DNA from 2 places in the Nonomuraea sp. NPDC049649 genome. Region 2 is predicted to be linked to the other one. Evidence: riboswitches for the same ligand, from Rfam matches in the RefSeq annotation. Region 2 holds a riboswitch; the other holds the start of a gene.
What was found. Region 2 has a riboswitch for cobalamin ahead of AB0J42_RS16505 (ribonucleoside-diphosphate reductase subunit alpha). Riboswitches for the same ligand answer to the same signal wherever they lie in the genome.

Region 1: it holds a riboswitch for cobalamin, as region 2 does, so the genes downstream of both, AB0J42_RS24285 (CbtB-domain containing protein) here and AB0J42_RS16505 (ribonucleoside-diphosphate reductase subunit alpha) in region 2, are expected to answer to the same signal.

What each region holds. Positions count from the first base shown of each region.
Region 1 covers NZ_JBFAOH010000021.1:18,629-24,860, forward strand. Annotated here, with positions in the region: gene AB0J42_RS24265 (hypothetical protein) at 1-289, opposite strand, end outside; gene AB0J42_RS24270 (pyridoxamine 5'-phosphate oxidase family protein) at 462-887, shown strand; gene AB0J42_RS24275 (histidine phosphatase family protein) at 888-1,442, opposite strand; gene AB0J42_RS24280 (CbtA family protein) at 1,444-2,175, opposite strand; gene AB0J42_RS24285 (CbtB-domain containing protein) at 2,184-2,372, opposite strand; cobalamin riboswitch at 2,405-2,534, opposite strand; cobalamin riboswitch at 2,572-2,765, shown strand; gene AB0J42_RS24290 (ABC transporter substrate-binding protein) at 2,897-3,868, shown strand; gene AB0J42_RS24295 (iron chelate uptake ABC transporter family permease subunit) at 3,865-4,911, shown strand; gene AB0J42_RS24300 (ABC transporter ATP-binding protein) at 4,908-5,696, shown strand; gene AB0J42_RS24305 (nitrite reductase) at 5,790-6,232, shown strand, end outside.
Region 2 covers NZ_JBFAOH010000010.1:193,878-200,109, reverse strand. Annotated here, with positions in the region: gene AB0J42_RS16525 (hypothetical protein) at 786-1,073, shown strand; gene glmS (glutamine--fructose-6-phosphate transaminase (isomerizing)) at 1,083-2,906, shown strand; gene AB0J42_RS16515 (SAM-dependent methyltransferase) at 3,004-3,741, shown strand; gene AB0J42_RS16510 (tripartite tricarboxylate transporter substrate-binding protein) at 3,817-4,731, shown strand; cobalamin riboswitch at 4,764-4,962, shown strand; gene AB0J42_RS16505 (ribonucleoside-diphosphate reductase subunit alpha) at 5,053-6,232, shown strand, end outside.

The DNA of each region.
Region 1 (6,232 bases), on a different contig from region 2:
CGTGGACCAGGAACATGCCCACCCCGCTGTCGCCATGGACATGGGTCAGCGGAACCGGCACCGGCTCGGCGCCGACGGTGAACAGGCAGTGCATGCCGTACTGGGCGGCCGAGCAGGCGGCGAGCAGCACGCCCCCGCCGCGCTGACAGGCTCCGATGGCGTACGCCCCGGCCCAGGTCAGCATCAGCGCCGGCACCAGGACACCGGGCGCTATGGCGGCGCCACCGGCCAGAACGTGCATCCCGGCCGACACCAGGACGCAGGCCACGGCGAACACCGTGGCACGCAAGGCACGTAGGAGGGGCCTGCCGACATGCACGTGCCAATCGTTCCACGCAGGCGTGCCGCTGACACCCCGCGAAGCCTGTACGGAGCGGTACGCGGTGAGTCGCCGCAGGCTGAGGGCACACCGGTCGTGAACCTTTCACGCCGATGCCGGACAGCCGCGTCACCAGCTGCGGATGTACGATGCTGCTCTCGCGGAGCAGCTGAGGAGGGTCGTGAACCTGGCCGAGCAGGGGGAGGGGTTCGCCGCGTTCTGGCAGGAGCGGCACCTGTGCACTCTTTCGACCGCCCGCTCCGCCGGGCCGCCGCACGTGGTGCCGGTGGGGGCGACCCTGGATCTGGAGACCGGCATCGCCCGCGTGATCACCTCCGGGACCTCGTACAAGGCCAGGCTCATCGGGGAGACCGGCGCGCCGGTGGCGCTGTGCCAGGTGGACGGCCGCCGGTGGTCGACGCTGGAGGGCCGGGCCGTGGTACGGACCGAACCCGAGCAGGTCGCGGACGCCGAGCGCCGCTACGCCGCCCGCTACAAGCCGCCCCGGCCGAACCCGTCCAGGGTGGTCCTGGAGATCGAGGTCACTCGCGTGCTGGGCAACGCGTGATCACAACGGGCGGTTGACGTGGGCGACCCGCCAGCCGTCCCTGGTGACGGTAAGCCGGGTGGTGGACAGGGGAGCCAGGTCGAAGCGGGCGGCGCCGAGCGGGCCGAGCCCGAGCGCGTGAGCCAGCGCCGCCCGGATCGTGCCGACACCGCAGACCACGACTCCGTCCGGCTCCTCCCGCACGCCGTCGAGCCAGCGCGCCACCCTGGCGGCGTGCGCGGTCAGCGGCTCACCGCCGTGCGGAGCGGCGCCGGGGTCTGACAGCCACAGGGCGAGCGCGTCCGGCTCTTCTTCCGCGACTCGCTCGTACGACAGACCGCCCCACCGGCCGCAGTCCGCCTCCGCGAGCGCGGCCGTCTCACGCACCGCCAGCCCCAGCGCAACGGCGGTCTGCCGCGCGGCGCTCACCGGAGCGACCCAGGCCGCCGTGACCCCGGCGAACCCCGCCGAGGCCACGACGACGGCCCGGGTCAGGCTGGAGGGGTCCGCGTCCTCGTCCGTGGGGAAGCAGGAACCGCGCGTACCCGGGGTGGTGGCGTGCCGGATGAACAGCACGTCAGCCTGGCGCGGCGGCGCCCACCGGAGCCGCGCCGCGCTGGGCCGCCCGGTCGCAGGCCCAGCCGAAGAGCGCGCCGAAGGCCGCCCAGAAGACGAGTTGGGTGCCGATCGAGGCGAGCCGGAACTCCCACAGCAGCGTGCCGGGGAAGCCGTCGGGCACCTCGTCGACCGTGGGCAGCAGCACCCAGGCGGCCACCACCGGCAAGAGGAACGCCACCACGGAGGCGAGCCATCGGGGCCACGGTCCGGCGTGGACGCGGCGGGACGTCGCCACCGCGATCGCCGCCGCGGCCAGCCCGACGAGGACCATCACCACGTACAGGAAGGTCCGGCTGTCGATGGTCTCGGGGTCGCCGACGGCAGGCGGGTTGGCCGGATATTTCAGGAATGGGACGAGAATGACCGCGACGAACGCCGTCCCCGCCGCCGCCAGCGCCAGCAGCCCGTCCGACCGCGGCCCGACCCGCCCGCGCAGCCCGGCGAACACCAGCGCGAAGATCCCGCCCACGGCCACCCCGTACAGCCCGGTCGCGAGGAACAGCCCCGCCTTCTGCACCGGCCTGCTGACCTCGGCCTCCGAGCCGTGGCCGTGCGAGTGCCCGTCCGCGGCCTCTTCCAGCGCGATCGCCGCGTCCACCTGCGGTTCCCCGAAGGCGAAGGCGAATCCGCCCGCGATCAGTCCGGCCAGGAGCCCCAGGAGCAGGCCCCTGACCACGAAGGTCCGTACCACGCCGTCCCCTAGTGGCACGGCACGCCGAGCAGGTGCCGCCCGTCGTGCATCAGCTCGTGCAGGAAGGCGCCCGTCTGCGAGACCGCGCCGTTGTCCATCAGGACGAGGTACGCCACGAGCAGCAGCACAGGCACGGCGAGCAGCCAGGGGCCGAGCCGTGGAAAGGGAATGGCAGACGGGGTGGACAGCCCGCTCATCGATCCTCCTCAGGGTTGACGCGTCCCATGTACCGAGGTCACGGCTGCCAAGCGACCTGGCTCCCGGGATCTGCGTCCCGGATACAGTGGCGCGTCCGCACCGGCTTCTCACCGGATTTCCCTTGGACAACCGTGAAATCCACCGGAACGTATCCTTTCTCCCCGTCCCCGTCAATGTGCCCAGGCTGTTCCGAAGGTGCAGGAACATCTATGAGACGATGCCGGACGTAGGCGACGGCGGAACGAGGAAGCCGGTGTGAATCCGGCGCGGTCCCGCCACTGTGACCGGCGAGCGGACCCCGAACACGCCACTGCCCGTGCGGGTGGGAAGGCCGGGGCGAGCGCTGACCCGGGAGCCAGGAGACTCACGCGGTCGCCTCCTCGAAGAAATTGGGGCGGATCTCCCCAAGAGAGGACGGTGGCCGCCATGCCACGATGCCGACACGACGCCATTTCCCCTGCTCGGCGTGGGCGCCTGCTTGACCGATCCCGCCCTGTCACGCCGGTCAGGAAAGGCTCCGCCCATGACGAGCTCACGCTCGCTCCCTTTCACGATCCTGCTGGTCGTCGCGCTGATGACTGGATGCGGCACCGCGCAGGTCTCCCCGCCCCGGCCCACCGCCGCCGGCTACCCGGTCACGGTGACCAACTGCGGGGTGACCACCACGTACCAGCGGCCCCCGCAGCGGGCGGTCACGATGAACCAGCACGTCACCGAGATCATGCTGGCCCTCGGGCTGGAGAGGTCGATGGCCGGCACCGCCTTCCTGGATGACCGCATCCCGCCCGAGTACCGAGCCGCCTACGACAGCGTGAAGGTGCTCGCGGAGGAGTATCCGTCGTACGAGGTCCTGCTGTCGGCCGAGCCCGACTTCGTGTACGGCGGGTTCCGCAGCGCCTTCGACGAGGGAGGGCGCAGCAGGGAAGCGCTGGCCAAGGCCGGGATCGACGCGTACCTCAGCCTGGAGGCCTGCCCGGACGGCCCGGTGACCGTGGATCTCCTGGAGGAGGAGATCCGTACCATCGGCCGGATCTTCGGCGTGCGGGACCGCGCCGAACGGCGCGTCGCGGAGATGCGCGCCGTGCTGGAGAGCGTCGAGGAGAAGGTGCGGGGCGCCGAGCCGGTCAAGGTGTTCGTGTACGACAGCGGCGACAAGACAGCGTTCACCGCGGGCGGGGCCGGCATCGGCAACGACATGATCAGCCGGGCCGGGGGCGTGAACCTCTTCGCCGACCTGGGCAAGGCGTTCGGCGACGTGTCGTTCGAGCAGGTGGCCGACCGCGCGCCCGAGGCGATCGTCATCTACGACTACGGCGACCGGCCGGTGGCGGACAAGAAGAGGTTCCTCCTGTCCAGCCCGGCGCTCAAGGACGTCCCGGCGATCAAGCAGCAGCGGTTCGCGGTGCTGCCGCTGTCGGCCACGGTGCTCGGCGTCCGGGTGCCGGAAGGGGTCGAGTCGCTGGCCGGGCAGCTCCACCCGGACCGCTTCTCGTGACCGCGCTCGCCGCCGCCGTGCCCCGCCTGCCGTACGCGCTGGTCCTGACCCTGCTCGCCGCCCTCGTCCTGGCAGCGGCCACGGCCGGGATCGCGGCCGGGTCCGTCCCGCTGGCCGCCGGCGAGGTGTGGGGCATCCTCGCCCACCGGGCCGTGCCCGCGCTGGTCGACCCCACCTGGCCGCCGGTCAGGGAGACGATCGTGCTGGACGTGCGGGCGCCGCGCGTGCTGCTGTGCGGCGTCGCCGGGGCGGCGCTGTCGGTCTGCGGGATGGCCCTGCAAGCCCTCGTGCGCAACCCGCTGGCCGACCCGATGCTGCTGGGCGTCTCGTCCGGGGCGAGCGTCGGCGCGGTGCTCGTCCTGGTCCTCAACCTCACGGTGTTCGGCGCGTTCTCGCTGCCGCTGGCCGCGTTCATCGGGGCGCTGGGCGCGCTGACGCTGGTGTACGTCCTGGCCCGCTCCGGCGGCCGGATGACCACGGTCCGGCTCATCCTGGCCGGGGTGGCGACGGCCGAAGTGCTCTCGGCGATCGCCGGCTACCTCATCGTCACCTCCGGCGACCCGCGCAAGACCGAGTCGGCGATGCGCTGGATGCTGGGCGGCTTCGGCGGCACCTCCTGGGACCTGGTCCCGATCCCGGCCGCGGCGGTGCTGCTCGGCACGGTGGCGCTGCTCGGCGTGTCCCGCCCGCTCGACCTGCTGCTGGCGGGGGAGGAGGCGGCCGCCTCCCTGGGGCTGAACGTGCACCGCTTCCGCGCCTGCCTCTTCGTCCTCGTCGCCCTGATGGTCGGCGCCGTCGTCGCGGTCAGCGGCGCCATCGGGTTCGTCGGGCTGATGCTCCCGCACATCGTGCGCCTGCTGACCGGCGCCGGGCACCGGCGGGCGCTCCCGGCCGCCGCGCTGCTGGGCGCGGCCTTCCTGATCGCCGCCGACCTGGCGGCCCGTACGGTGATCGCGCCGGAGGAGATCCCGGTCGGCATCCTGACGGCGCTCGCCGGCGGCCCGTTCTTCCTCTGGCTGATGCGGCGGAAGGCGGCCTCATGACGCCCGGTCACCTGCGCGCCGAGCGGGTGGGCGTCGCCGTCGCGGACCGCGACCTCGTACGCGACGCCGTCCTCGACCTGACGCCCGGCGAGGTCGTCGCGCTGACCGGGCCCAACGGCGCGGGCAAGTCCACCCTGCTGCGCACCTTCTACCGCGCACGGCGCCCCACCTCGGGGCGGGTGCTGCTGGACGGCGAGGACATCTGGCGGATGAGCGGCCGCCGGCTCGCGCGCCGCCTCGCCGCCGTCGTGCAGGAGCCGCCCGGGGAGTTCGAGCTGAGCGGGTACGAGGTCGTGGCGATGGGCCGCAGCCCGTACAAGAAGGCTTTTCAAGGCGACGACGACGGCGACCGGCGGATCATCATGGACGCCCTGGACGCGCTCGGCGTCACCGCGCTCGCCCAGGCGCCGTTCGACCGGCTGTCGGGCGGGGAGAAACAGCGCGTCCTGATCGCCCGCGCCCTGGCCCAGCAGACCGGCACGCTGGTGCTCGACGAGCCCACCAACCACCTCGACCTGCGCCACCAGCTCGACGTGCTGCGGCTGGTGCGCGGCCTGGGCGTGACCGCCGTGATCGCCCTGCACGACCTCAACCTCGCCGCCGCCTTCTGCGACCGGATCTGCGTGATGCACGCCGGTCAGGTCGTCGCCGACGGCCCGCCCGCCCAGGTCCTCACCCCGGCGTTACTTGCCGAGGTGTACGAGGTGACGGCGGACGTCCACGCCCACCCCCGCACCGGCGTCCCGCAGATCAGCGTCCACCCCGACCAGGAAGGCCCTTCATGATTCCTGCACCCACCCCACCCGTCGCCCTCCGCCGGGCGGACGGACGGCTGTGGATCGAGACCGGCCCGATATACGCCCGGGAGGCCAGGTGACATGAACCGGTTCCGACCAGACCGCTGCCCGGGCGTGCTCCGCCCCTGGCCCGCCGCCGACGGGCTGCTCGTGCGGCTGCGTCTCCCCGGCGGCAGGGTCTCCGCGACGGCGCTGCACGCCCTCGCCGGGGTCGCGGAGCGGTACGGGGACGGGCACGTTCATGTGACCACCCGCGCCAACCTGCAACTACGCGCGATGCCCGGCACCGGACGCCTCCCCGACGAGGTGATCACCGCCCTGGAGGCGACCGGCTTGCTGCCCAGCCGCGCGCACGACCTGGCGCGCAACGTGCTGGCGTCCCCGCAGACCGGGCTGGCCGGCGGCCGGGCCGACCTGCGTCCCGTGGTCGCCGCTCTGGACGCCGCGCTCTGCGGCGACCCCGAGCTGGGGCGGCTGCCCGGCCGGTTCCTCTTCGTCCTGGATGACGGCCGCGGGGACCTGCT
Region 2 (6,232 bases):
GCCCTGAGAGGTGTCCGGTCAGGGAGGGCGAAAGGCGAGCACCGGTGCCCGGCCCTGAAAGGTGGCCGCTTAGGGCGTGCGACGAGGGGGCACCGGTGTCCGCCCCGAAAAGGTGCCTGCTTAGGGCGTGCGACGAGGGGGCACCGATGTCCGCCCCTGAAAGGTGTCCGCTTAGGGCATGAGAAGGGCGGGCGGTGTGAGGAGGACGGGCGCTGGTTTGAGGTCCGCTTAGGGCGTGAGAAGGGCGGATGCCGGCGTCACGCCCGCTTGAGGTGTGGGAAAGGCCGGTGTCGGTGGGGAGGGGGCGGGCGGTGTCGCCGCGGGCGTCGCCGTGATCGTGACCCGGCGCAAGCGTACGGGGGACCGGGCCGGAGTGGCCGCTGGACAGGGGGACAGAGCCGGTGAGGAGGGACGGGTCCACCAGGTGCATGGGGCCGTAGCCGCCCGCCGTGGAGGGTTCGCCGGGGTGGGCGTCCCAGCGGGACTGCAGGTATGAGAGGCCCAGCAGCACGCTGACCGGCACCCCGTACTCGCGGGCCGCCGCGGCGAAGTCGCCCTGGCGTCCCTCCGGCTGGCCGGCCAGGACGGCGGCGGCGACGACGACCTGCAGCAGCATGACGAACCCCCACAAAGAGAAACCAGATCAATACTCAGCGTGACCATTCCCGGAGACGTGAGAGTTCTACCGAGACGAGGGTGCGGATTGGGAGAAGAAGGAGGAGTACTAGGGCTAAGTCCTGCCCGATATCGGGCAGGATGTTGCCGTGTCTCATGGCATCTGCGTAATGTCCTCGTCTGTGGCTACGGCGCGGCACCCCTACGAGGACCTCATCGCCCATCTCATCAGGACCACCCCCCTCGGTCCGGGAGAAGCGGCACGTGTGGTGGACGACGTGCTGTCGTACTTCTCCGAGTCCGTGGAGGAGTTCGTGCGGCGGCGTCACGGAGAGCTGCAGGCGCGCGGCCTGACCAACGATGAGATCTTCCCCCGGGTCGCCGCCGAGCTGAGGAACCGCCGGGTGGCGGCCCCGGAGCTTTCGCTGCGCCAGCTGCGCCGGATCGTTTACGGATAGGAGACTCGGATGTGCGGAATCGTCGCGTACGTAGGGCCGAAGGACGCGGCCCCGATCCTGCTCGAAGGGCTGCAGCGGCTGGAGTACCGCGGCTATGACTCCGCGGGGATCGTCGTCTCCGGCAAGGGGGGGCTCAAGGTCCGCAAGGTCAAGGGCAGGGTCGCCGACCTGGCCAAGGTGGTTCCGGCCCGGTTCAAGGGCACGCTGGGCATCGGCCACACGAGGTGGGCCACGCACGGCGCGCCGAGCGACGTGAACGCGCATCCGCATCTGTCGTCCGACGAGCGCATCGCGGTGGTGCACAACGGCATCATCGAGAACGCCGACGAGCTGCGCGCCAAGCTGATGGCCGACAGCGTGGAGTTCCGTTCCGAGACCGACACCGAGGTGCTGGCCCACCTGATCGCCCGCGCCGTGGACGAGAACGACTCCCTGGAGGAGGCCGTACGGAAGTCGCTCAACAGCGTCGTCGGCACGTACGGGATCGCGGTGGTCGACGCCGAGCGGCCGGGCGAGGTGGTGGTGGCCCGCAACGGCAGCCCGATCGTGCTGGGCATCGGCGAGAAGGAGATGTTCGCCGCCTCCGACGTGGCGGCGCTGGTCCGCTACACGCGCCAGGTGGTGCACCTGGAGGACGGCGAGCTGGCCGTGCTGCGCGCCGACGGGTTCCACACCTTCTCCAGCGACGCCCGCGAGACCGCCAAGGAGCCGCTGACCGTCGACTGGGACGCCGGTCATTACGACACCGGCGGCTACGAGCACTACCTGCTCAAGGAGATCTCCGAGCAGCCGGAGACGATCGCCCGCACCATGAGCGGCCGTCTCAACGAGCGGTTCAGCGTGGCCCACCTGGGCGGGCTCAACATGGACGCCCGCGAGACCCGCTCCTTCCGCCGGGTGAAGATAATCGGCTGCGGTTCCGCGTACTACTCCGGCCAGATCGGCGCGCAGCTGATCGAGGAGCTGGCCCGCATCCCGGCCGACGCCGAGCCCGCCAGCGAGTTCCGCTACCGCAACCCCGTCGTCGAGCAGGACACCCTCTACATAGCGATCAGCCAGTCCGGCGAGACGTACGACACGCTCGCCGCCGTGCAGGAGCTCAAGCGCAAGGGCGGCCGGGTGATCGGCATCGTCAACGCGGTCGGCAGCGCCATCGCCCGCGAGGTCGACGGCGGCGTCTACCTGCACGCGGGCCCGGAGGTGTCGGTGGCCTCGACCAAGGCGTTCACCTCGACCGCGGTGGCGTTCGCGCTGCTGGCGCTCCACCTGGGCCGGGTGCGCGACCTGTCGCCGGCCGACGGCCGGCGCATCTGCGAGGGCCTGCGCAGGCTGCCCGACCAGGTGGAGGAGATCCTCACCCAGGGCGACAAGATCGCCGAGCTGGCGCGCAAGTACGCCAAGCACGCGGGCATGATGTTCGTCGGCCGGGTCCGCGGCTACCCGGTGGCCCGGGAGGGCGCGCAGAAGCTCAAGGAGATCTCGTACGTGCACGCCGAGGCCTACCCGGCCAGTGAGCTCAAGCACGGCCCGCTCGCGCTGATCGGCCCGGAGATGCCGACGGTGGCGATCGTCCCCGACGACGAGCTGCTCGACAAGAACCTCACCACGCTCGGCGAGATCCGCGCCCGCGGCGGCAGCGTGCTGATGGTCGGCCACCGCGAGCCGGACGCCAAGCTGGCCGAGGACTGCATCGTGGTGCCCAAGAACGAGATCGAGCTGGACCCGATCCTGCTCACGATCCCGCTCCAGCTCTTCGCCTACCACGCCGCGGTGGCGCTGGGCAGGGACGTCGACAAGCCCCGCAACCTGGCCAAGAGCGTTACGGTCGAGTAGCGGAAAGGCGGGGTTAGCAAACCCTTACCGTTCGGCTGGGTCATAGTCGGAATCCCGCCCGTGTCGCCCGCGGAGGTGAGCGCCTAGGCTCGAAAAGGTGCCTCAGTCAGACCCTCACACTCCCAACCCCGACACTCCCAATCTCGCCCGGATGTACGACTACCTCCTCGGCGGGAAGGACAACTTCGCGGTCGACCGCGAGGCCCTGGACCGGCTGGCCGACCTCATCCCGGAGGCGGTGCCGCAGGCGCGCGCCGCCCGGGGGTTCCTCCAGCGCGCGGTACGATACGCCGCCGCGCAGGGCGTCGACCAGTTCCTGGACGTGGGCAGCGGCCTGCCCACGCAGGGCAATGTGCACGAGGTGGTCCCGGACGCCCGGGTCGTCTACGTCGACCACGACCCGGTGGTGGCCGAGCACGGGCGGGCGCTGCTGGGCGACCGGGACCGGGCGGTCTTCGTCGAGGCCGACCTGCTCGACCCGGTGCGGATGCTGGACCAGGCCGCCGCCCACCTCGACCCGGCCCGCCCGGTCGGGGTGCTGCTGGTGTCGGTGCTCCACTTCGTGCCCGACAGCGTGAACCCGCACGCCGTGCTCGCCTGCCTGCGGGGTGCGCTGGCGCCGGGCAGCCACCTGGCGATCGCGCACGCCACCTCCTCGGGCGACGCCCCGGCGGGCGGCACCCGCCGGGGCCCGGAGGAGATCCAGGCGTTCTTCGGCGACTTCGTCATGGTCGAGCCCGGCCTGGTGCAGGCCCACGAGTGGCGGCCCGACCGGCCGCGGCTGGTCGGCGGCACCCGGCTGCCGCTGCTGGCCGGGATGGCCTGGAAACCTTAGCGGGTGATATCCGGCATGTGTAACTCTGTGTGATCTGTCAATAACCTGAAGTGGATACTTCGGGGGAGGCGGTTCATGCGGCGAAGGCGGTTCCTCACATCGGGCCTGGGAGTGGCCGCCTGCCTGGCGGGCTGCGGCCGGTCTGCGGGGAAGCCGCCCGGCTCGTACGAGATCCTGCCCGGCGGCGAGCGCTGGGGGCGCGTCGCCGACGCGTTCGCCCGGGCGGCCCGCGCGGAAGGCTACAAGGTCGGCGGGCCGGGGCCGGTCACCACGCTCACCGTCACCGGGCTGCCCGCGCTCGCCGCCGCCGCGCTGAACGCGGCCGAGTCGCCCCTCGACGGCGCCACCCCGCTCGCCCGGCTGGCCGGCGAGGTGGGGGTGGTGCTGGTGCCGCAGGACTCGCGGTTCGCCACCTTCGACGCGTTCGGCGCCCACCTGCGCGCCGGTCCCGCCGGGACGCCGCTCGCGGGCGGGCCGCAGGGCTCGCCCGACCATCTGCTGTTCGGGCTCATCGCCCGGGGACTCGGCGCCGACACGCGGCAGGTCGACTACACCGGCTACCCCGGCACCGCCGAGGCCGCGGGCGCGCTGCTGGCCGGGCGCGTCGCCGCCGCGGCCGGCACGCTCGCCGGCTGGCGGCCCTACATCGACGGGGGCCGGGTGCGGGTGCTGGCCGTCTCGTGCGCCGAGCGGTTCCCCGGGGTGGACGCGCCCAGCCTGCTGGAGTGCGGAGTCCGGGTCAACTTCACGAGCTGGAGCGCCGCCGTCGGGCCCGGCGACATGCCCGAGACGGCCCGCGCCGCGGCCGTCGGCATGTGCGAGGAGGTGACCGGCTCGCCCGGCTGGCGCCGCACCTGCCAGGAGGGCGGCTGGTCGGTGGTCCCGCTGGCCGGGGAGCTCTTCGCCGCCTGGGTCGCCGCCGAGATCCGCCGCACCAAGACCGTGCTCCAGGACCTCGGCCTCCTCGAAAGCGGCAAGGGCACAACATGATGTGGTGGTTGCGGAAGCAGCCACTAGATGTAGGATCACGTTCGTTCGCCGGTCCGCCCCCGCCCGGGGCGGCGCAAAAGGGAACCCGGTGCGAATCCGGGGCTGCCCCGCAGCGGTGAGCGGGAACGACCGCCGTCAACGAGCACTGGAAGCCATCCGGGAAGCGACGGCCAGTAGGAGTGTGCCAGACGCCCGCGAGCCCGAAGACCTGCCGGCGATCCACCATGTCCAGGGCCTCGAGGGAGGGCCCGGGGGCGTAGCGGCGCGCGCCGCCGTGCTCTCGCGTGCCCTCACGGGGCCGAGCTCGCGAGGAGAGAGCACGTGACACAGATCGTCGAGGGTGACCGGCGGCAGGCCATCGAGGAGGCCGCCGCCCGGGTGATCACCGACCCGGCGAACTCGCGGGTGGCCGCCGGGCTGCTCGCCGAGGAGATCGCCGAGGAGGCCGCCGCGGAGGGGGTGCGGACGTTCTCCGAATCCGTCGCCGCCACCCACGCGGCCGGGCTGATCCAGGACGGGCTCGCGGAGTTCGTCGCCGCGCACGCCGCCGAGCTGGACGCGCTCGTCCGCGACGAGGCGGACGGCCGCTTCGAGTACTTCGGGCTGCGCACCGTCTACGACCGCTACCTGCTGCGCCACCCCGTCAGCCGGGCCGTGCTGGAACGGCCCCAGCACTTCTTCCTCCGCGTCGCCTGCGGGCTGTCGCGGACCGTCGCCGAGGCCGCCGAGCTCTACCGGCTGATGTCCAGCCTGTCCTACCTGCCCAGCTCGCCGACGCTGTTCAACGCGGGCGCGCGCCGCCCGCAGCTCTCGTCGTGCTTCCTGCTCGACTCGCCGCGCGACGAGCTGGAGGCGATCTACGAACGGTACGGTCAGGTCGCCCGGCTGTCGAAGTACGCGGGAGGCATCGGCATCTCGTGGACCCGGATCCGCTCCCGCGGCTCGCTGATCCGCGGCACCAACGGCCACTCCAACGGCATCGTCCCGTGGCTGCGCACCCTGGACGCCTCGGTCGCCGCGGTCAACCAGGGCGGCCGGCGCAAGGGCGCCGCCTGCGTCTACCTGGAGACCTGGCACGCCGACATCGAGGAGTTCCTGGAGCTGCGCGACAACACCGGCGAGGACGCCCGCCGCACCCACAACCTCAACCTGGCCAACTGGGTGCCCGACGAGTTCATGCGCCGCGTCGAGGCCGACGAGGTCTGGTCGCTGTTCGACCCGAAGGAGGTCCCCGACCTGCCCGACCTGCACGGCGAGGCGTTCACCCGCGCCTACCGGGCCTACGAGGCCGAGGGCCGCCACGTACGGCAGATCCCGGCCAGGACCCTGTACGGCCGGATGATGCGCACGCTCGCGCAGACCGGCAACGGCTGGATGACCTTCAAGGACGCGGCCAACCGCACCTCCAACCAGACCGCCCGGCCGGAGAACGTCATCCACCTGTCCAACCTGTGCACCGAGATCCTGGAGGTCACCAGCGACGGCGAGACCGCGGTCTGCA